One region of the Bradyrhizobium sp. OAE829 genome, then DNA from elsewhere that is predicted to be linked to it. Evidence: predicted binding sites of a transcription regulator. Region 1 holds the regulator's gene; each other region holds the start of a gene.
What was found. The regulator PhoB, encoded in region 1, activates phosphate uptake and scavenging genes when phosphate is short. The targets are predictions, from matches to a motif close to TGTCATNNANCTGTCAT.
Positions count from the first base shown of each region.

Region 1 (5,052 bases):
GGAAACGATCAGGGGCGCGAGGAAGCGCACGACATTGTCGCCGGCGCCGACCGTCAGCAGCTTCTGGTCGCGCAGCGCGGCAACGAGATCGCCCGAGGGCACGACGGCCTTGACGCCGATCAGCAGCCCTTCGCCGCGCACTTCTGCCAGCACGGAAGGATAGCGATCGACCACGGAGGCGAGCTTCTGTTTCAAGAGCAGCGACACCTTCTGCACGTGCTCGAAGAAGCCGGGCTTCAGCATCACGTCGAGCACCGCGTTGGCGGAGGCGATCGCCAGCGGGTTGCCGCCGAAGGTCGAGCCGTGCGAGCCCGGCGTCATGCCGGACGCCGCCTCTGCCGTGGCGAGACAGGCGCCGATCGGAAAACCGCCGCCGAGCGCTTTTGCCAGCGACATGATGTCGGGGGTGACGCCGATGCGCTTATAGGCAAACAGATCGCCGGTGCGGCCCATGCCGGTCTGCACCTCGTCGAAAATCAGCAGCAGGCCCTTGTCGTCGCACAATTGGCGGAGCGCCTTGAAGAACGCATGCGGCGCGCTGCGGACACCGCCCTCGCCCTGCACCGGCTCGATCAGGATCGCGGCGGTCTGCGGCCCGATCGCCTTCTTGACCGCTTCGAGATCGCCATGCGCGACCTGGTCGAAGCCATCCAGCGGCGGACCAAAGCCTTCCAGATATTTGGCCGAGCCGGTCGCCGCCAGCGTGCCCAGCGTGCGGCCGTGGAACGCGCCCTCGAAGGTGACGATGCGATAGCGCTCGGGATGGCCCTTGGCGGCGTGATAGCGGCGCGCGACCTTGATCGCGCATTCCATCGCTTCCGCGCCGGAATTACAGAAGAACACCAGATCGGCAAAGCTCTGCTCGCACAGCCTTGCTGCAAGCTTGTCGCCGTCCGGGCTCCGGAACAGGTTCGACATGTGCCAGAGCCTGGTGGCCTGCTCCTGCAAGGCTGCGACCAGATGCGGATGGCAGTGGCCAAGCGCATTCACCGCCACGCCCGAGGTGAAGTCGAGATAGCGCTCGCCGGACGTTGAGATCAGCCACGCGCCTTCGCCGCGTTCGAAACCGAGATCGACTCTCGCGAATACGGGAAGCAGATGCGACGGGGCGCTGTTGGTCATGGCCATCACTGACGGTTAGAGACCGGCCACATAGCGTGCATTGGTGCGAACGCGGCACAGCCGGTCTTGCGAAAACAAAACGTGCCGCCTTTTCGGGGCGGCACGTGACAGGCATTCTATGCTGGCTTTGGACCGTGTCAACACGCCTAAAAAGGGCTTTCCTGCAGTGCAGGATAAAGCAATCCGTAGCATTCCGGTGCCGTGGAAAACTCCAATTACAATGCATAAATACCGGAACATGTGGACGCACGGACGCGGACTCTTGCGCCAGAGTCCCGCCATATTGTAGCGTCTGGGCTGTCGGGTACGACATCTCGTGCGGAAGTACTGACCCCTAGAGTCCATTTTGTAAGGCGTAAACGTTCGGGCGGCTTTTTTGCGCCCGGCGAGGGCTAAGGGATTCTGCCCGCTGGGATTTTTGAGAATTGGCATCGCCAGCGCTGCCCCCGGTTTGGCCGGCTCTGTGCGAAGGGAAGAATGCGATGACGGTATTGACCTGGTCCGACGAGCGCGTCGAGCAGCTTAAAAAGCTCTGGGAGGGCGGACTTTCCGCCAGCCAGATCGCCGCGGAACTCGGGAATGTGACGCGAAATGCAGTGATCGGCAAAGTGCATCGGCTGGGTCTTTCCGGCCGTGCCAAGAGCCCCTCCTCGGCCGCGCCGCGTCAGCGCAAGGCGCGCCCCGCCCAGCAGATGATGCGGGTGGCGCGCCCGGTGTCGCGCGGCAATACCGCGCTGGCCCACGCCTTCGAGGTGGAGATGGAGCCGGATCCGGTCGCCTACGACAATGTGGTGCCGATGAGCCAGCGGCTGACGCTGCTCGAACTGAACGAGGCCACCTGCCACTGGCCGATCGGCGATCCCTCCAGCTCGGAATTCTTTTTCTGCGGCGGCAAGGCGCTCACCAGCCTGCCCTATTGCGCACATCACTCGCGCATCGCCTATCAGCCGGCCTCCGATCGCCGCCGCCCGGCACCGAAGCCGACAAGGTAAGGGCTGCGCGGAAGCTACGCGGAAAACATCGCTGTCGTCCCGGCGAACGCCGGGACCCATAACCACAGGGGTTCGTGGTTATGCCTGGCTGGAGCTCCAGCTCATTTCAAAAAATGAGATCGGTGGTTATGGATCCCTGCGTTCGCAGGGACGACGATAGAGTATTGGCTACTCCACCTTCGCGAACCGATCATCCAGCGCGTAGCCGGCGCCGCGCACGGTGCGGATCGGGTCCTGTTCGCGGCCGGGGTTGAGCAGTTTGCGCAGGCGGCCGATATGGACGTCGACGGTACGTTCGTCGATATAGATGTCGCGGCCCCAGACGCTGTCGAGCAGTTGCTCGCGGCTGAACACGCGGCCGGGATGTTCCAGGAAAAACTCCAGCAGGCGATATTCGGTCGGGCCGAGATCGATCGGACGGCCCGAGCGCGCGACGCGGCGCTTCTCGCGGTCGAGTTCGATATCGCCATAGGTCAGCACGGTGGCCAGCCGCTCCGGGCTCGCCCGCCGCAACAGGCCCTTCACCCGCGCCAGCAGCTCCGGCACCGAAAAGGGTTTTACGATGTAGTCGTCGGCGCCGGTCGCCAGCCCCCGCACCCGCTCGCTTTCCTCGCCGCGCGCGGTCAGCATGATGATCGGCAGCGCCTTGGTCTCCGGCCGCGCCCGCAAGCGGCGGCACAGTTCGATGCCGGACAGGCCCGGCAGCATCCAGTCCAGCACGATCAGGTCGGGCACCCGCTCCTTCAGCCTCGTATCGGCGTCGTCACCGCGGGCGACGGTTTCGACCTCATAGCCTTCGGCATCGAGGTTGTAGCGCAAAAGCGTGGTGAGCGCTTCCTCGTCTTCAACCACCAGAATGCGTGCGTTCATCTATGTCAGCCTCTTGATATCCGATTTTGACGCGGTTTGTTACGCGAACGTCTTCCGCTTCCAGTTCCGCTTCTAGTTTCGCTTCTAGTTTCCTGGCACCGTGGTGGCGAAATTGGTCATGTCGCCCTTCGGGCGCTTGTCGAGGATCTGCTGGCCTTCGATCATGTAGAACACGGTCTCGGCGATGTTGGTGGCATGGTCGCCGATCCGTTCGATGTTCTTGGCGCAGAACATCAGATGGATGCAAAACGAGATGTTGCGCGGATCTTCCATCATGTAGGTCAGGAGCTCGCGGAACAGCGAGGTGCAGATGGCGTCGACTTCCTCGTCGCCCTTCCAGACCGCCATCGCCGCCGGCAGGTCGTGCGACGCGTAGGCGTCGAGCACGGACTTGACCTGCGACTGCACCAGATCGGTCATGTGTTCGAGACCGCGGATCAATTTCAGCGGCTGGAAATCGTTCTCCAGCGCCGCGACGCGCTTGCCCATGTTCTTGGCGAGGTCGCCGATCCGCTCCAGATCGGTGGCCACCCGCATGGCACCGACGATCTCGCGCAGGTCGATGGCCATCGGCTGGCGGCGGGCAATCGTCAGCACCGCGCGTTCCTCGATGAGGTGCTGCAGGCGGTCGATCTCGACGTCGGAGGCGACGACGCGTTTTCCGAGCGCGACATCGCGCCGGATCAAGGCATCGACGGATTCGGTGATCATGCGTTCGGCAAGGCCGCCCATTTCGGCGACCAGACGGGTCAATTCCTGAAGATCGCTGTCGAACGCCTTCGCGGTATGTTCTGAAGCCATTGTCTTCTCCTCGCGATGTGCGCTTAGCCGAACCGGCCGGTAATGTAATCCTGGGTGCGTCGATCGCTCGGCGAGGTGAAAATCTTGTTGGTGTCGTCGAACTCGACCAGTTCACCGAGATACATGAAGGCGGTCTTGTCCGAGACGCGCGCCGCCTGCTGCATGTTATGGGTCACGATGGCGATGGTGTAGTCCTCCGACAATTCCTGGATCAGTTCCTCGACCTTGGCGGTCGAAATCGGGTCCAGCGCCGAGCAGGGCTCGTCGAACAGGATCACTTCAGGGCGCACCGCCACGGTGCGCGCGATGCAGAGCCGCTGCTGCTGGCCGCCGGACAGGCTGAGGCCCGACGCATTCAGCTTGTCCTTGACCTCGTTCCACAGCGCACCGCCACGCAACGCCTTTTCGACGCGGCCGTCCATCTCGGATTTCGAGATCTTCTCATAAAGGCGGATGCCGAAGGCGATGTTTTCGTAGATCGTCATCGGAAACGGCGTCGGCTTCTGGAACACCATGCCGACCCGGGCGCGCAGCAGATTGAGATCAAGCTTGGGGTCGAGGATGTTGGTCTGGTCGAGCATCAATTGCCCGGTCGCCTTCTGGCCCGGATAGAGGTCGTACATCCGGTTGAAGATCCGCAGCAGCGTGGACTTGCCGCAGCCGGACGGCCCGATGAAGGCGGTGACGCGGTGGGTGCCGAGCGTGAGGTTGATGTTCTTCAGCGCATGGTGCTCGCCATAGTAGAAGTTCAGGCCGCGCGCGGTCACTTTCGGCGGCGCGTCGGGCAAGGCGACCTGCGGAACAGGTCCGTTCGCAGCACTCACGGATACGGAAAGATCGTTCATTTTGCGGTCCTCTCGGCGCCAAGGATGCGCGCGCCAATATTCAGGGCGAGTACGGTCAGGGTGATGAGCAGCGCCCCGCTCCAGGCGAGCTGCTTCCAGTATTCGTAGGGGCTCTGCACGAAGTTGTTGATGGTGACCGGCAGGTTCGCCATCGTCTTGGTGAGGTCCAGGCTGAAGAACTGGTTCGACAGCGCGGTGAACAGCAGCGGCGCGGTTTCGCCGGCGACACGGGCGGTGGCGAGCAGCACGCCGGTGATGAGGCCGCTTCGCGCGGCGCGATAGGCGATGCGCTTGATCACCAGCGAGCGCGGCAGGCCGAGGGCGGACGCCGCTTCGCGCAGCGGATTGGGCACCAGGCCGAGCATGTCCTCGGTGGTGCGGACCACCACGGGGATCACGATCACGGCCAGCGCCAGGCAGCC
Region 1 is NZ_JBEPOE010000001.1:3,668,161-3,673,212, forward strand. Features, by position in the region: gene ABIE49_RS17995 (aspartate aminotransferase family protein) at 1-1,122, opposite strand, end outside; gene ABIE49_RS18000 (GcrA family cell cycle regulator) at 1,605-2,114, shown strand; gene phoB (phosphate regulon transcriptional regulator PhoB) at 2,283-2,984, opposite strand; gene phoU (phosphate signaling complex protein PhoU) at 3,069-3,785, opposite strand; gene pstB (phosphate ABC transporter ATP-binding protein PstB) at 3,809-4,630, opposite strand; gene pstA (phosphate ABC transporter permease PstA) at 4,627-5,052, opposite strand, start outside.

Region 2 (5,052 bases), 4.4 Mb from region 1:
CGTGCTGGTGATCGGTTCGATGTGGCGCAAGACCGCGCAGCAGAAACACGCCGCCGAGCACGCCGCCAAGGCGGCGTAGGTGTTCAGACAGCGGATTGCGTAGCGAACGGCTCGCATCGCGAAACGGTAACGCCCGGGAATCTCCCGGGCGTTTTTTGTGTGAGCTTGAGTTCTCGGCGACCCCTCGCATCCATGCTTGGGGCCGTTGTGCGATGAGACAGGGATGAGTTCTGTCTTTACCGCCGCACGATCGATCCGGAGCGTCCGACCAGCCGGGCCAGTTGCTTGAAACGGCTGCCGACACGGTCGGCAACCAGATCGACCATCCGGTGCTCGAACACCAGCATCAGCTTGCGGCCCTGGCTGCGGAAATGCGTCGCGGGCAGCACGCCGGTTCGCGCCGCCGAGATCAGATGCGCAACGCGGAACGCCGCGCCCAGCATTCTGGCGCGTTCGTCCATCGCCGGAGGCACCAACTCGCGGATCCGCGCCGGCGGTTCGTTTTCCTCGCTGAGACCGGCGTAGCGGTAAAACACCGACAGCGCGACAAAGGCGCGGCCCTGGTGGCTGATCGAGCCGAAATTGCCGTTGGTGATCAGGCTCAGCGTCTCTTCGCCGCGATGGTCCGGATGCACCCGCCAGCCGATGTCGGACAGCAGGCATGCGGCGTGGCGCAGCCGGCGTTCCTCCGGCGTTTCGCGCAGCTTGACGACCCTGACCAGACGATCGGTCCACGAGACCAGTTCTTCGGCATGGCGGGCGGAGCGCGACAACAGCTGGTTCAGCGTCTGCGCGGCGCAGATGAATCCATCGAGGGCGCGTTCGGATGGCGGCAGCTTTTCGTACAATAACCCCTCGCGCACGCCGAAGGTCGAGAACACGATGGTCTTGGGCCTGGCAACGCGAATGATGTGTTCGAGCACCAGCGCCGCGTAGGTCAGCAGCGGCCGCCGCGCGTCGGAGATCATCTCGATATTGGCCAGCATGTTGGCCGCGGCCAGCCGCCTCAGCCGCTGCGCGAAGTCGAGCGCTTCCGCCGCCGGGATCGAATAGCCGTGCATCACCCGCAGCGGGTAGTCGCTCTGGATGATGTGGATGCGCGCCAGCGCGCGCCAGGTGCCGCCGACCGCATAGAAGGTGCGGCCGCGGCCGGCCTTGAGCTGGGCGACGTCGGACAGTTCGTCGGAGACGATCCGCTCGGCGCGTTTCAGCGATTTGTCCGACAGGTCCTGCAGCGCCAGGCTTCCGAGCGGCAGCGTGACGCCGCTGCGGACGCGGTTGCGGTGCACGTCGATCAGTTCGAGCGATCCGCCGCCGAGATCGCCGACGATGCCGTCGGGATCATGCACGCCGGAGACGACGCCGAGCGCCGACAATTTGGCCTCGCGCGGTCCCGACAGGATTTGAATGCGGGCGCCGCAGATGCGCTCGGCCTTGGCGATGAAATCGGGGCCGTTGGAGGCGTCGCGGCAGGCCGCCGTGGCGATCGCATAGACGCGGCCGACCTTCTGGATCTTGCACAACGCGCGAAACCGCCGCAGCGCGGTCAACGCCTTGGCGACGGCGTCGGTAGCCAGCAGCCCGGTGGTCTGGACTTCGCGGCCGAGCCCGCACAGCGCCTTCTCGTTGAAGATCGTGACGAGGCTGCGCGCCATCGTTTCATAGACGACGAGACGAACCGAGTTCGAACCGATATCGATGACGGCGACGCTGGTCGAGCGCTTGCGCGGCCGCTTCACCGCCAATCCCCCATATGACGCAACCCGCTAGGACGAATGCTGACGCTCATTACGGCGCGTGAGGCGGCGCGGCGAAGATTCCTTGAGAGACTTTCCACGGCCTGACAGACTCGGATTCGTCATGAAGTAATTGTGCAGATTGAACGGCTCTTCGCCTTTCGCGGCCTTCATACGCGTTGAAGACCCGTCCGGCAACAATTGCCAGCTTTGCTCGGTATCCTTCAGGTTCGCGACCATGATCTGTTCGAGAACCTGCTGATGCACCGTAGGATTTTGCAGCGGGCAGAGCACCTCGACGCGGCGGTCCAGGTTCCGCGGCATCATGTCGGCGGACGAGATATACACAGCAGCTTTTGTGCTCGGCAGGCCTTGACCCATGCCGAAGCAGTAGATTCGGCCGTGTTCGAGGAACCGGCCGATGATGGATTTGACGCGGATGTTCTCGGAAAGTCCGGGCAGCCCGGGCCGCAGGCAGCAGATGCCGCGCACCACGAGCTCGATCGAAACGCCGGCCTGCGAGGCCTCATACAGCGCATCGATGATATCAGGATCGACCAGCGAGTTCATCTTCATCCAGATCGCGCCGGGCTTGCCGTGGCGGGCGTAATTGGATTCGCCCTTGATGTGTTCGATGATGCGGTTGCGCAGCGTCAGCGGCGACACCGCCATGCGCTCGATGTCGCTGGGTTCGGCGTAGCCGGTGATGTAGTTGAACACCCGCGCTGCATCGCGCCCGATGATCGGGTCCGAGGTGAAGTAGGACAGGTCAGTATAGATGCGCGCGGTGACCGGATGATAATTGCCGGTGCCGGTGTGGACATAGGTGGTGAGGTTGCCGCCCTCGCGGCGCACCACCATCGACAATTTGGCGTGGGTCTTCAGTTCGATGAACCCGTACACCACCTGCACGCCGGCGCGTTCGAGGTCGCGCGCCCAGCGGATATTGGCTTCTTCGTCGAACCGCGCCTTCAGTTCGATCAAGGCGGTCACCGACTTGCCGGCTTCGGCGGCTTCGGCCAGCGCGCGCACGATCGGCGAGTTGTTCGAGGTGCGGTAGAGCGTCTGCTTGATGGCGACCACGTCGGGGTCGCGGGCGGCTTGTTGCAGGAATTGCACGACGACGTCGAAGGATTCATAGGGGTGATGGACCACCAGATCCTTCTGCCGGATAGCGGCGAAAATATCGCCGCCATGGTCGCGCACGCGCTCGGGATGGCGCGGCACATAGGGCACGAATTCGAGGTCGGGCCGGTCGAGCCGCGTCAGTTGCGACAGTTCGTTCATCGCCAGCACGCCGTCGACCAGGAAAATCTCATCGTCGGCTGTGGACAGCGCCTGCTGCACGAAGGCGCGAAGCTCTTCCGGCATCTTGGCTTCGATCTCGAGCCGGATCACCGATCCGCGTCGCCGCCGCTTCAGCGCGGTCTCGAACAGGCGCACCAGATCCTCGGCCTCTTCCTCGATTTCCAGTTCGGAGTCGCGGATGATGCGGAAGGCACCCTGGCCCTTGACGGTGTAGCCGGGGAACAGGCGGCCGATGAACAGGCCGGTGGCCTGTTCCAGCGTGATCAGGCGTACCGCGCCGTCCTTGCCCGCGGGCATGCGGATAAAGCGGTCGATCTTGCCGGGCATGCGGATCAGCGCGTTCATCGGCTTGCCGTCGGCGACCCGCGACAAATGCAGCGCGATCGTGAAACCAAGGCTCGGGATGAACGGGAAGGGGTGCGCCGGATCGATGGCGAGCGGCGTCAGCAGCGGGAAGATGTTGTGGAGGAAGTGATCCTCGATCCAGGTCCGCTCGGCCTTGGTGACGTCGTGGCTGTCGACCAGAATGATGCCGGTCTGGGACAGAATGGTGCGCAGATCGCTCCAGATCGCCTGCTGGTCGGAGGCGAGTTCCGAAACCGTCTGGTTGATGCGGACAAGCTGCTCGGAGGGGGTCAGGCCATCCGGGCTGCGTTCGGCAATACCTTCGCGGACCTGCGCCTTGATACCGGCGACACGGACCATGAAGAATTCATCAAGGTTATTGGCTGAAATCGACAGGAACCGGACCCGCTCCAGCGTGGGATGGCCGGGATTGACGGCTTCCTCAAGCACCCGGCGATTGAAATGCAGCCAGGACAGCTCGCGATTGATGAACCGCTCCGGGCTGGTGGCGATCGCCAGCGGCGCTTCGGCAACTACGTCTTTTTCTTTTATTTCAACAACTTGTGCCGAGTCCATGAAGTTTCGATCCATCTCAGTTGGAGCGCAGCGCCAATCTAGGCGGATGCCGTGCGCACCATGTGATAGTTGGATGACGTTTCGATGACATTGATGTTCCGCCGGCCGCCGCCGTCAAGGCGGCGGGGGCGTGACATGGCGCGCAGCGCCAGCCGCGCCCGTCAGGCGTTGCGCAGCAATTCGGCTGCCAGCGCCCGGGTCACCGGCCGGCCGAGCCGCAGCGCCTCGCTATCCAAGAGGTCGATGGCCTGGCGCGCAGCCGCATAGGACCGCTCGATCCGGCTGGCGAGATAGCTCACGACCGTCTCGTCGATGCTCAACTGACGGTCGGCGCAAAATTTGACGATCAGGCCGCGGAACAGCAAATCGTCGGGCGGCAATAGCGGCACCGTCGGCACCGCGCGCAGCCGCGACCGCAGATCGCGAAGTTCGACCTCGAAGGCCGATGGCGCAATCCGCGCCGTCATCAGAATGGAGGCTTCGTCTTCCCGCCCCAGATTCATCAGGTGGAACATCGCGCGCTCGTCGAAATCCCCTGGTTTCAGGTCCTCGACCACCAGCGCCCCGGTCGCAAGCGCGCCGGGTACGGCGGTGGGCGTCAGAGCGTGTGCAGATATCGAGCGGGCGCCGGCCTGTTCGGCCCAGATCGCGGCGAGATGGCTCTTGCCGGAGCCTTCCGGGCCTACCAGCAGCATGATGCGGTTGGGCCAGTCGGGCCAGCTTTCAATTAGCGTCAGGCCCGCCTCATTGGCCGGCCCTTCCAGAAAATTGTCGCGGGTCAGGCTTTCTGCGTGCGGCAGCGCAAAGGCAAGTTGACGGGGTTGAACGCGAACTGCCACGCAGATCTCCGGAACCATAGCGTTTTCAAGCGAAGCGGGTACCGGTTCGCGTGAAGAAAACGCGTCAAACAAAACGCTTCAGGAAGGCGGCCTATTTGGCCTCAATCGTACTCATGTGCCGCACCCACTCCACGAGATAGAGGGAGACGGAAACCAAAGTAAAGACCGTAACAAAACCCATCAGGATCAGGTCGTATGGCGTCGGCTTGAAGTTGAAGCCGAGCGACGCCAGCACCAGGGCGGCGAAC
Region 2 is NZ_JBEPOE010000001.1:8,089,628-8,094,679, forward strand. Features, by position in the region: partial or broken gene ABIE49_RS38385 (TerC family protein) at 1-79, shown strand, start outside; gene ppx (exopolyphosphatase) at 237-1,739, opposite strand; gene ABIE49_RS38395 (RNA degradosome polyphosphate kinase) at 1,767-3,965, opposite strand; gene ABIE49_RS38400 (P-loop NTPase family protein) at 4,127-4,804, opposite strand; gene ABIE49_RS38405 (CDP-alcohol phosphatidyltransferase family protein) at 4,896-5,052, opposite strand, start outside.
Region 2: ABIE49_RS38395 (RNA degradosome polyphosphate kinase) is a predicted target of PhoB. The motif match lies at 4,028-4,044, and genes of this name have one in related genera.

Region 3 (5,052 bases), 2.1 Mb from region 1:
TCGAGGCGAATGTCGCGTCGACCTTTTCGTCCTGCACCATGCGCCGGTAGTTGGAGACCAGCGCTTCGCCGCCGGCGCCCTCATCGATAAAGGAAAGCTTCACGGGGACACCGCCGATGCCTCCCTTCTTGTTCAGGTCTTCCGCAATCATCTCAGCCGCGGCCTTTGCCGGCACGCCGAAGACAGAAGCCGGCCCCGACAAGAATGTCGTGATACCGATCTTGATTTCCTGGGGTTTGGTTTGCGCGAGCGCTGCGCCGGTAAGAGTGGCGATGGCAATACCGGCTGCAACTGCAGCCTTCAGGCAATGCATTGAAATCTCCCTTTTTTAAACTTGCGCTGGCCGGGCGGCCATCGCGTTTTTTCTTGCCGCGACGCTACTTATTATTTTGGCATATTGCCAGCACTTACTACCTCCCCCGTCGCGGCGCATGGAAGGGTCCCGGCGCAATGCGGTTGTTGCCGGATCTCCCGTCAGCCGTGCTCATGAAATTTGCCGGTCCTTGACTAGCCCTCACGTAGAGCGGTTCACTAGTACACAGGCACAAGTTGCGTGTCCGGATGATCGGCTGTCCGCAATAGTTCAACCGCGGTCTGGGCGGCCCCCGCTGGTTTGTCCGCAATGCCGCAAAAGCCAGCCCGCACACGCACTCGGACGATTGCTAAAATTTTACGCAAATTGATAAGTGGCGAACAACCGCTCCGGCAAAAACCGGGCGGCGTTAAACCGGGTCTTTATCGGGCGCGTGCATTCTCCTGCAAAAGGAGGCGCGAAAAGCGATGCCCATTTTTCAATATTTTTACGTCGTAGGATCGGCACTGTTTGTATTGTTGTTTGTTTCCGATGCTTGCCTGCGCGATAGCGAGAGCGATTCACGCTTCGACGGGTCGCTCTATCAAAGCGCCATCTACGCACCCCGACAGGTGGAAACACTGACGGAGCTTCGCTTCACGCGCGATGCGACGCCGGCCGACCGCGTCAGGGAAGTGTTTGCCCAGTTCGTGCCCAATGAAGGCAAGCGCAGCAAACGCTACTCTTCGGTGGCGACGCGCGGGACCTAAATCTTCCGCACGCGTAACGCAGTGCGCGCGATTCAATCACGCGCAGTGGCGCAACAGCTATCGTCAGGCCACGGCCTCGATCGCCTTGCCGTTGACGCGCGTCTCGTCCTTCAAATTATCGACCGTGACATGGGTGTCGTACCAGGTGAGGCGAGGGCGCGCCCCGAAGCGCTTTGTCAATTCCGCCACGCGTTCCTCCGTGAACCAGGCTTCCGCCGCTTGGCGGCTGTCCCAGAGATAGACGCCGCCGGTACCGGTTTCGCCGTTCAGGTAGTCCTTGCGGATCAAACCTTTTGTGGCGAGGCCGCGGTAGGTCGGCGCGCTCGACGTGCCGCCCGTGATTGCCTGTTCCTCGGTTCGCTTCGGCAAGTCGAACTGAACGACAACGATGCAATTGGCCATGGCGGTTTCCTCAGGTGGGGTTAAGCGGATGGGGTAGTGGCAGGCGCAGTCCGCGCGCTTGCAGTTTAACCTAGTTGCCGAGCTTGATGCCGGCCTCCTTGATCACTTTTGCCCATTCGGGCGTCTCCTTCCTGATGACGGCCGCAAACTCCGCCGGCGTATTGCCGACCATCTCAAGCCCGAGTTCGTCGAACTTCTTGCGCACCTCCGGCAGCGCTAGCGCCTTGACGGTTTCGCCGTGCAGCTTGTCGATAATGTCCTGTGGCGTGCCTGATGGCGCGAGCAGGCCGAACCACGGCACCGCCTCGAAGCCGGGAAATCCGGACTCCGCCATCGTCGGCAGGTCGGGCGCCAGGGCCGAGCGCTTGACCGAGGTGATGGCCAGCGCGCGCAGTTTGCCTTCCTTCGCCAGCGGCACCACGTTCACGATATTGGCGAACGACATCGCGATGCGGTTGGCGAGCAGGTCGGGCATCAGCGCCGTGGTGCCGCGATAGGGCACCGATGCGATGTCGACACGCGCCATGTATTTGAACAGTTCGGCGCCGAGATGCTGCGACGTGCCGACGCCGGCATGGCCATAGGAGAGTTTGCCGGGCTGCGCCTTGGCGAGCGCCACCAACTCCGCCACCGTCTTGACAGGTTGCTCTGGCGGAACGGCGAGCACGTTCGCCGCGATGAATACCTGCGAGATCGGCGCAAAATCCTTGACCGGATCGAACGGCAGTTTGTCATACAGGCTCGGATTGATGACGAGCGCCGAGTTGCCGCCCATCAGCAACGTGGTGCCGTCGGCGGCCGACTTGGCGACGCGTTCGGTGGCGATGTTGCTGCCGGCGCCTTGCAGGTTTTCGACCACGAACGGCGTGCCCCAGACCTCGGCAAACCGTTCGGCCAGGATGCGCGCCGCAAGGTCCGGCGCGGTGCCGGGCGTGAAGCCGACCAGGATCTTCACCGGCTTGTTCGGATAGCTGGACTGCGCCGATGCCGCCTGCGCCGACAGCAGCACCAGCAGCGCGGCGGACAGGCTCGCTACGAACTTCATCGTTTCCTCTCTCGTCCTGCATGCCGGTTTGCGCGGTCATTGCCGCAGGATTTGGAGGAAGTGTGACAGCAGCAACCGCTGCCGGCAAGTAGCCCGCATGAGCGCATGCGATATGCGGGGTCGATGCGACATAAGACCCGGATATCGCGTTGCTCATCCGGGCTACGGACTACGGATGGCCAATTCCGCAAGTGCGACAAATCAACCCGTCGGGCAAATCAGTTCCGGTTTCCAGAATTCGTGTCAAGCCCCAGAATAAAAAATATTTCTGTTTACCAGAAGGCAAATCAGGCATACAGATTTGGCCATCCCGTCCTACTCAGAAGGGCGTCGGCCGTCGTCACGGACGTTGGGCGGGTTGCGGTGGACGCTGGTTTGCGCTGAGACGACGGCGCGGACGAGCGTACGGCAAAACCGTGTGGTCCTGGCGCCCGTTGCAGGCGTCAAGCTGTCGGAGAAGCGCAAGCGGGAACGGCAGCGACGGAGTCAACCAAGAACTCGTCTCCGGGGAGATCACGGCATAAGCCGTAAAGCCATTGCGCAGGGAAGGCCGGGTGTTCTCCGCTGCCCTGTATGCTCGTGTGCACTTTGTTTTGTGCAAACCGCACGCGAGACCGCGGGTGCAGCGCGCACCCGGTCTTCCCTGCGCCCTCTTATTTCGGGCGGGAAGTTACTTGCAAACCTCGGGCGCAATGCGTCGCGAGAATAATTTTGGTCGTCCCGGACAAGTGAGCGCAGCGAACGCGATCCGGGACCCATACGCCGCGGCCCATCGGTTAGAACGCCAGCGTTGGAGACCTTCTGCACAATGAGGGCCGCGGCGTATGGGTCCCGGCGTTCGCCGGGACGACGAACCAAATAACGATCCGGACGATGACCGTAAATCCACGTGACTTGCCGTCGTTTCCCTGTCGCATCGCGCTGCTATCCGCTTTTGCAGGGGCGCGTCATCGATTCGCGTGGGGCTATCAGTCGCGTCGGTTGTCATCGCCCTGTCACAGGGATCTGTTAGGTGCACGGCATGGGTAGTGACTCCTCGAGTGAAGAGAGCCCGGAGCGGCGCTTTCGCACTTTGTTTATCTCCGACGTCCATCTCGGAGCCCGCGGCTCGCAAGCCGACCGGTTGCTGGACTTCCTCAAAAGCCACGACGCCGACACCATCTATCTCGTCGGCGATATCGTCGATGGCTGGGCGCTGAAGTCCAACTGGTACTGGCCGCAATCGCATAACGACTTCGTGCAGAAAATGCTGCGCAAGGCGCGCAAGGGCGCCAAGGTCGTCTACGTGCCGGGCAATCACGACGAGTTCCTGCGCAATTATTACGGCACCCATTTCGGCGGCATCGATGTGGTGGAAAACACCATTCATGAGGGTGCCGACGGCAAGCGCTATCTCGTCATCCACGGCGACATCTTCGATCTCGTCGTGCAGAACGCGCGCTGGCTCGCCCATCTCGGCGACAAGGCCTATGATTTCGCCATTCAGATGAATCGCCTGGTCAACTTCTTCCGGCGCATGTTCGGCGTTCCCTATTGGTCGCTGTCGCAATGGGCGAAGCTGAAGGTCAAGAACGCGGTGAATTATATCGGCGCGTTCGAAAAGACCCTGGCCGGCGAAGCGCGGCGTCACGGCGCCGATGGCGTGATCTGCGGCCATATCCACTACGCCACCATCCGCGACGAGCACGGCATCCGCTACATGAACTGCGGCGACTGGGTCGAAAGCTGCACCGCGCTGGTCGAGCACGAGGACGGCCGGTTCGAGATCATCACCTGGGCTGATCCGCAGCGCCGGCTGGCGCCGGTTCCCCGCGTCGCGGCGCGCGCGGCATGACGCATATTCTGGTCGCGACCGATGCGTGGCATCCCCAGGTCAACGGGGTGGTGCGGACGCTGACCATGATGGCGGAAGCCGCCAAAGGCTTCGGCGTCGACGTCAGCTTCCTGACGCCGCAATCGTTTCGCACCTTTGCGATGCCGAGCTATCCGGATTTGCAGCTCGCGCTGCCTTACCCGGCGAAGATCGCGGCGCTGATCGAAGCGGCCAAGCCCGACAGCATTCACATCGCGACCGAAGGTCCGATCGGCTTGCTGGTTCGTCGCTATTGCCGCAAGCACGGGCTGCCGTTCACCACGAGCTTCCACACGCGCTTTCCGGAATACGTCTCGGCGCGCTCGCCAATTCCGGAAAAATGGGTCTGGCGCGCGCTGCGCTGGTTTCACCGGCCGAGCCAGGCGGTGATGGCGGCAACACCGGCGCTGGCAGCTGAATTGCGCCAGCGCGGATTTCGCAATGTGGTGCTGTGGTCGCGCGGCGTCGACACCTCGCTGTTTCATCCACGCACCACCGACCTCTGTCTGCCGCAGCCGGTGTTCCTCAGTGTCGGCCGCGTCGCGGTCGAAAAGAACCTCGAGGCGTTCCTCGACCTCGATCTGCCCGGCACCAAGCTAATTGTCGGCGATGGCCCGGCCCGTGCGGCGCTGGAGCGGAAGTATCCGGATGCCGTGTTCCTGGGCGCCCGGCACGGCGAGGAACTGGCGGA
Region 3 is NZ_JBEPOE010000001.1:1,580,613-1,585,664, reverse strand. Features, by position in the region: gene ABIE49_RS07880 (ABC transporter substrate-binding protein) at 1-313, opposite strand, end outside; gene ABIE49_RS07875 (hypothetical protein) at 781-1,062, shown strand; gene ABIE49_RS07870 (monooxygenase) at 1,126-1,464, opposite strand; gene ABIE49_RS07865 (Bug family tripartite tricarboxylate transporter substrate binding protein) at 1,535-2,509, opposite strand; gene ABIE49_RS07860 (UDP-2,3-diacylglucosamine diphosphatase) at 3,531-4,343, shown strand; gene ABIE49_RS07855 (glycosyltransferase family 4 protein) at 4,340-5,052, shown strand, end outside.
Region 3: ABIE49_RS07860 (UDP-2,3-diacylglucosamine diphosphatase) is a predicted target of PhoB. The motif match lies at 3,492-3,508, and genes of this name have one in related genera.

Region 4 (5,052 bases), 4.3 Mb from region 1:
ACCGACGACCCGCTGTTCGGCAAGGGCACGATCCGCGCCGACGGCCGCAAGCTTCATCCGGCCTATCTGTTCGAGGTGAAGAAGCCGGCCGAATCCAAGGGACCGTGGGACTATTACAAGCTGATCGGGACCACCCCTGGCGACCAGGCCTTCCGGCCGCTTTCGGAAAGCGCCTGTCCGCTGGTAAAGAAGTAACAAAGATCGCCCGCCGGCACCGTGCCGGCGGGCTTCCCTTCGTGGCACCGCGCGATATCTTCGCGGCACCGCGCGAAATAGCGTCACAACGAAATCGAGTGCGAAACCGATGCAAGCTCTCTACGCACAGCTTTTAGTGGGATTGATCAACGGCTCGTTCTACGCGCTGCTCAGTCTGGGGCTGGCCGTGATTTTCGGCATGCTCAACATCATCAATTTCGCCCATGGCGCGCTCTATATGATGGGGGCGTTCTGCGCCTATTTCCTGCTCAACCTGGCGGGCATCGGATACTGGCCGGCGTTGATCATCGCGCCGATCGTGGTCGGCATCTTCGGCATGATCCTGGAACGGACCATGCTGCAGTGGCTTTCGGGCCTCGACCATCTCTACGGGCTGCTGCTGACGTTCGGCATTGCGTTGATCGTGCAGGGCGTGTTCCAGAATTATTTCGGCTCCTCGGGCCTTCCCTATGCGATCCCCGATGAACTGAAGGGCGGCATGAACCTCGGCTTCATGTTCCTGCCGATCTACCGCGGCTGGGTAGTCGTGTTCTCGCTCATCGTTTGCCTCGCCACCTGGTACCTGATCGAAAAGACGCGGCTTGGCGCCAATCTGCGCGCCGCGACTGAGAACCCGACACTGGTGCGCGCGTTCGGCATCAACGTGCCCAGGATGATCACGCTCACCTATGGGCTTGGCGTCGGCCTTGCGGCGCTGGCCGGCGTATTGTCCGCCCCGATCAACCAGGTCCGGCCGCTGATGGGCGCCGACCTGATCATCGTCGTGTTCGCGGTGGTGGTGATCGGCGGCATGGGCTCCATCATGGGATCGATCATCACCGGCTTTTCGCTGGGCGTGATCGAAGGACTGACCAAATATTTCTATCCCGAAGCTTCAAACACCGTGGTTTTCGTCCTGATGGTGCTGGTGTTGCTGGTGAAGCCAACGGGTCTGACCGGACGGGCGGCCTGATATGAGCGCATTGACTGACGATACACTGCCGGTGTCACCGCGTGCCGTGCGCGACGAGATGATCGTATTCGTCCTGATGGCGGCGCTGCTGGCGATCGTGCCGCTGACCGGGATCTATCCGTTCTTCGTGATGCAGGCGCTGTGCTTTGCGCTGCTGGCCTGCGCGTTCAACCTCCTGATCGGCTATGGCGGGCTGTTGTCGTTCGGCCACGCGATGTTTCTGGGCACGGCCGGTTACTTCACCGCGCATGCGCTGAAGGTCTGGGGGCTGTCGCCGGAGCTCGGAATTCTGGTCGGCACCCTCGGTGCCGCCGGGCTTGGCGTCATTACCGGCGTCGTCGCCATTCGCCGTCAGGGCATCTACTTCTCGATGATCACGCTGGCGCTGTCGCAGCTTCTGTACTTCATCTACCTGCAGACGCCCTTCACCCATGGTGAGGACGGCATCCAGGGCATCCCGCAGGGCTATCTGTTCGGCATCTTCAATCTCGCCAAGCCGACGGTGCTCTATTACGTCATCCTCGTTGGGTTCCTCGGCGGTTTCCTCTTGATCTATCGCACCATCAACTCGCCGTTCGGTGAGGTCTTGAAGGCGATCCGCGAAAACGAACCGCGTGCGATCTCGCTGGGCTACAAGACCGATCACTACAAACTACTGGCCTTCATTCTTTCCGGAACGATCGCCGGTTTCGCAGGTTCGCTAAAGGTCTTCGTGGCGCAGAACGCCTCGCTCACCGACGTGCACTGGACGATGTCGGGCGAGATCGTGCTGATGACGCTGGTCGGCGGTCTCGGAACCGTATTCGGTCCCGTGGTCGGCGCCTTCGTGATCATCGCCATGCAGCAATATCTGGCCGGTTTCGGCCAGTGGGTGACGGTGATCCAGGGCGTCATCTTCGTCGCCTGCGTGCTGACTTTCCGCCGCGGCGTGATTGGCGAGATCGCGCATTTCTTCCGCCGTTCGCTGTAAATTGGCCGTTTGGGAGCATTTTTACGGCCTACAAAGCGGTGGATGACCACTATTCCCGGGTCCGTCGTCGCGCGCTTTGCCTGCGAATGGTCTATGACAGTTTTGTGACAGGCTGCCTCGGGCAGCCGTTCCAGAACGATGGATAAGACCGATGTTGCGCTGGTTTCGCTATTTCCTGCCCAAGGAAGAGCGGTTTTTCGACCTCTTTGCCCGCCATTCCCAGACCGTCGTGCAGGGGGCGCTGGCCCTGCAGGACATGCTGCGCGGCGGCGACGAGACGCCGGTGTTCTGCCAGCGCGTCAATCAGTTCGAAAACGATGCCGACAATATCACGCGCGAGGTGCTGACCGCGGTCCGGCGCACCTTCATCACCCCGTTCGACCGTGGCGATATCAAAAACCTGATCACCTCGATGGACGATGCCATCGACCAGATGCAGCAGACCGCCAAGGCCGTCATTCTGTTCGAGGTCCGCGCCTTCGAGCCGCCGATGCGCGAAATCGGAACGCTGATTGTCGAGTGCGCCAATCTGGTCGGGCGCGCATTGCCGCTGATGCAGTCGATCGGCGACAACGTCGCGATGCTGACCGCGATCACCGAGGAGATCGGCAAGCTGGAGGGGCGCATCGACGACCTCCACGATATTGGCCTGAAGGAGCTGTTTCTCAAGCATCGCGACGCCAACACCATGGATTTCATCGTGGGCGCCGAGATCTACAAGCATCTTGAAAAGGTTTCAGACCGCTTCGACGACGTCGCCAATGAGATCAACAGCATCGTAATCGAACAAGTATAGGGCAGGGCCAACAAGTGGATGCTTCGCTTGGTCTCCCAATCCTGATCGCATTGATTGCGGTTGCGCTGCTGTTCGACTTCCTCAACGGGTTGCACGACGCCGCCAATTCGATCGCCACGATCGTGTCGACGCGGGTATTGCGGCCGCAATACGCGGTGTTTTGGGCCGCCTTCTTCAACTTTATCGCCTTTCTGGTGTTCGGTCTTCACGTCGCCAACACCATTGGCACCGGCATCATCGAGCCCAGCATCGTCGACGCGACGGTGATCTTTGCCGCGCTTGTCGGCGCCATCGTCTGGAACCTGATCACCTGGGGGCTTGGCATTCCTTCGTCCAGTTCGCACGCGCTGATCGGCGGCTTGCTCGGTGGCGGGATCGCCAAGGCAGGCCTGTCCGCGGCGGTCTGGAGCGGACTCTCCAAGACGCTGCTGGCGATCGTGCTGTCGCCGCTGGTCGGCTTCCTGCTGGCGCTGGTGCTGGTGGCGATCGTGTCCTGGCTCTCGGTGCGCTCGACGCCGTTTGCGGTCGACCGCGCCTTCCGCATCCTGCAATTCGTCTCGGCCTCGCTGTATTCGCTCGGCCATGGCGGCAACGACGCGCAGAAGACAATGGGCATCATCGCGGTGCTGCTCTATTCGCAGGGCCATCTCGGCACTGAATTTTCCATCCCGTTCTGGGTGGTGATCTCGTGCCAGGCGGCGATGGGGCTCGGCACGCTGATGGGCGGCTGGCGGATCGTCCGCACCATGGGGCTGCGGATCACAAAACTGACGCCGATGCAGGGCTTTTGCGCGGAAACCGGCGGGGCCGCAACCCTGTTCATGGCGACCTGGCTCGGGGTTCCCGTTTCCACCACCCACACCATCACCGGCGCCATCGTCGGCGTCGGCGCGGCGCGCCGGGTCTCGGCGGTGCGCTGGAACGTGGCCAGTTCGATCGTTTACGCCTGGGTCATCACCATCCCGGCCTCGGGAATCGTGGCGGCGCTGACCTATTGGGCGGTGGTGCTGCTGCGCTAATCAGGTGACCAGCTTGAGCCCGACAATGCCGGACACGATCAGTCCGATGCTGGCGAGGCGGGCGGCGGTGGCCGGTTCGCCGAACAAGGCGATCCCGAGGATTGCCGTGCCCACGGCGCCGATCCCGGTCCATACCGCATAGGCCGTTCCGATCGGCAGTGATTTAAGCGCCAGTCCCAGCAGCAGGATGCTGCCGGCCATCGCCGCCAGCGTCAAGACCGACGGAACCAGTCGCGTGAAACCTTCGGTGTATTTGAGCCCGATGGCCCAGCCGATTTCCAGGAGACCGGCGACGAACAACACAGCCCAAGCCATGACAAACCCTCCAGATCAGGCAGGGTCGTCCCCGCGGATGATGATGGTGATGGGAAGGTCGTCCTTCCCTGCTCGATATGGGGGTTGTATCCACCGTCGGCAATTGCCAAATCGCCCTTGATTGCGCCCGTTTTCCCTGCCAAACGCTCGATTCATGTCTGACATTGCCGTTTCAGCCGAATCGCCGTCCCGCTCGCCGCTTGCAGATGAAGTGGCGCGGCGGCGGACCTTTGCCATCATTTCCCACCCCGACGCCGGCAAGACCACGCTGACCGAAAAGCTGCTGCTGTTCGGCGGCGCCATCAACCTTGCCGGTCAGGTCAAGGCCAAGGGCGAACGCCGCAACACCCGCTCCGACTGGATGAAGATCGAGCGCGAGCGCGGCATCTCGGTCGTGACCTCGGTGATGACCTTCGAGTTCGATGGCCTCGTCTTCAACCTGCTGGATACGCCGGGCCATGAAGACTTTTCGGAAGACACCTACCGCACGCTGACGGCGGTCGATTCCGCGGTCATGGTGATCGACGCCGCCAAGGGCATCGAGGCGCGGACCCGAAAGTTGTTCGAGGTGTGCCGGTTGCGCGACATCCCGATCATCACCTTCATCAACAAGATGGACCGCGAGAGCCGCGACACGTTCGAACTGCTCGATGAAATCGAGAAGACGCTGGCGCTCGACACCACGCCGATGACCTGGCCGGTCGGCCGCGGCCGTGACTTCCTCGGCACCTACGACATCGCCACCGGCGGCGTGCGCCTGCTCGAAGGCGGCGGCGCCAAGACC
Region 4 is NZ_JBEPOE010000001.1:8,003,011-8,008,062, forward strand. Features, by position in the region: gene ABIE49_RS37955 (ABC transporter substrate-binding protein) at 1-195, shown strand, start outside; gene ABIE49_RS37960 (branched-chain amino acid ABC transporter permease) at 305-1,168, shown strand; gene ABIE49_RS37965 (branched-chain amino acid ABC transporter permease) at 1,170-2,138, shown strand; gene ABIE49_RS37970 (DUF47 domain-containing protein) at 2,290-2,934, shown strand; gene ABIE49_RS37975 (inorganic phosphate transporter) at 2,949-3,953, shown strand; gene sugE (quaternary ammonium compound efflux SMR transporter SugE) at 3,954-4,268, opposite strand; gene ABIE49_RS37985 (peptide chain release factor 3) at 4,423-5,052, shown strand, end outside.
Region 4: ABIE49_RS37970 (DUF47 domain-containing protein) is a predicted target of PhoB. The motif match lies at 2,232-2,248, and genes of this name have one in related genera.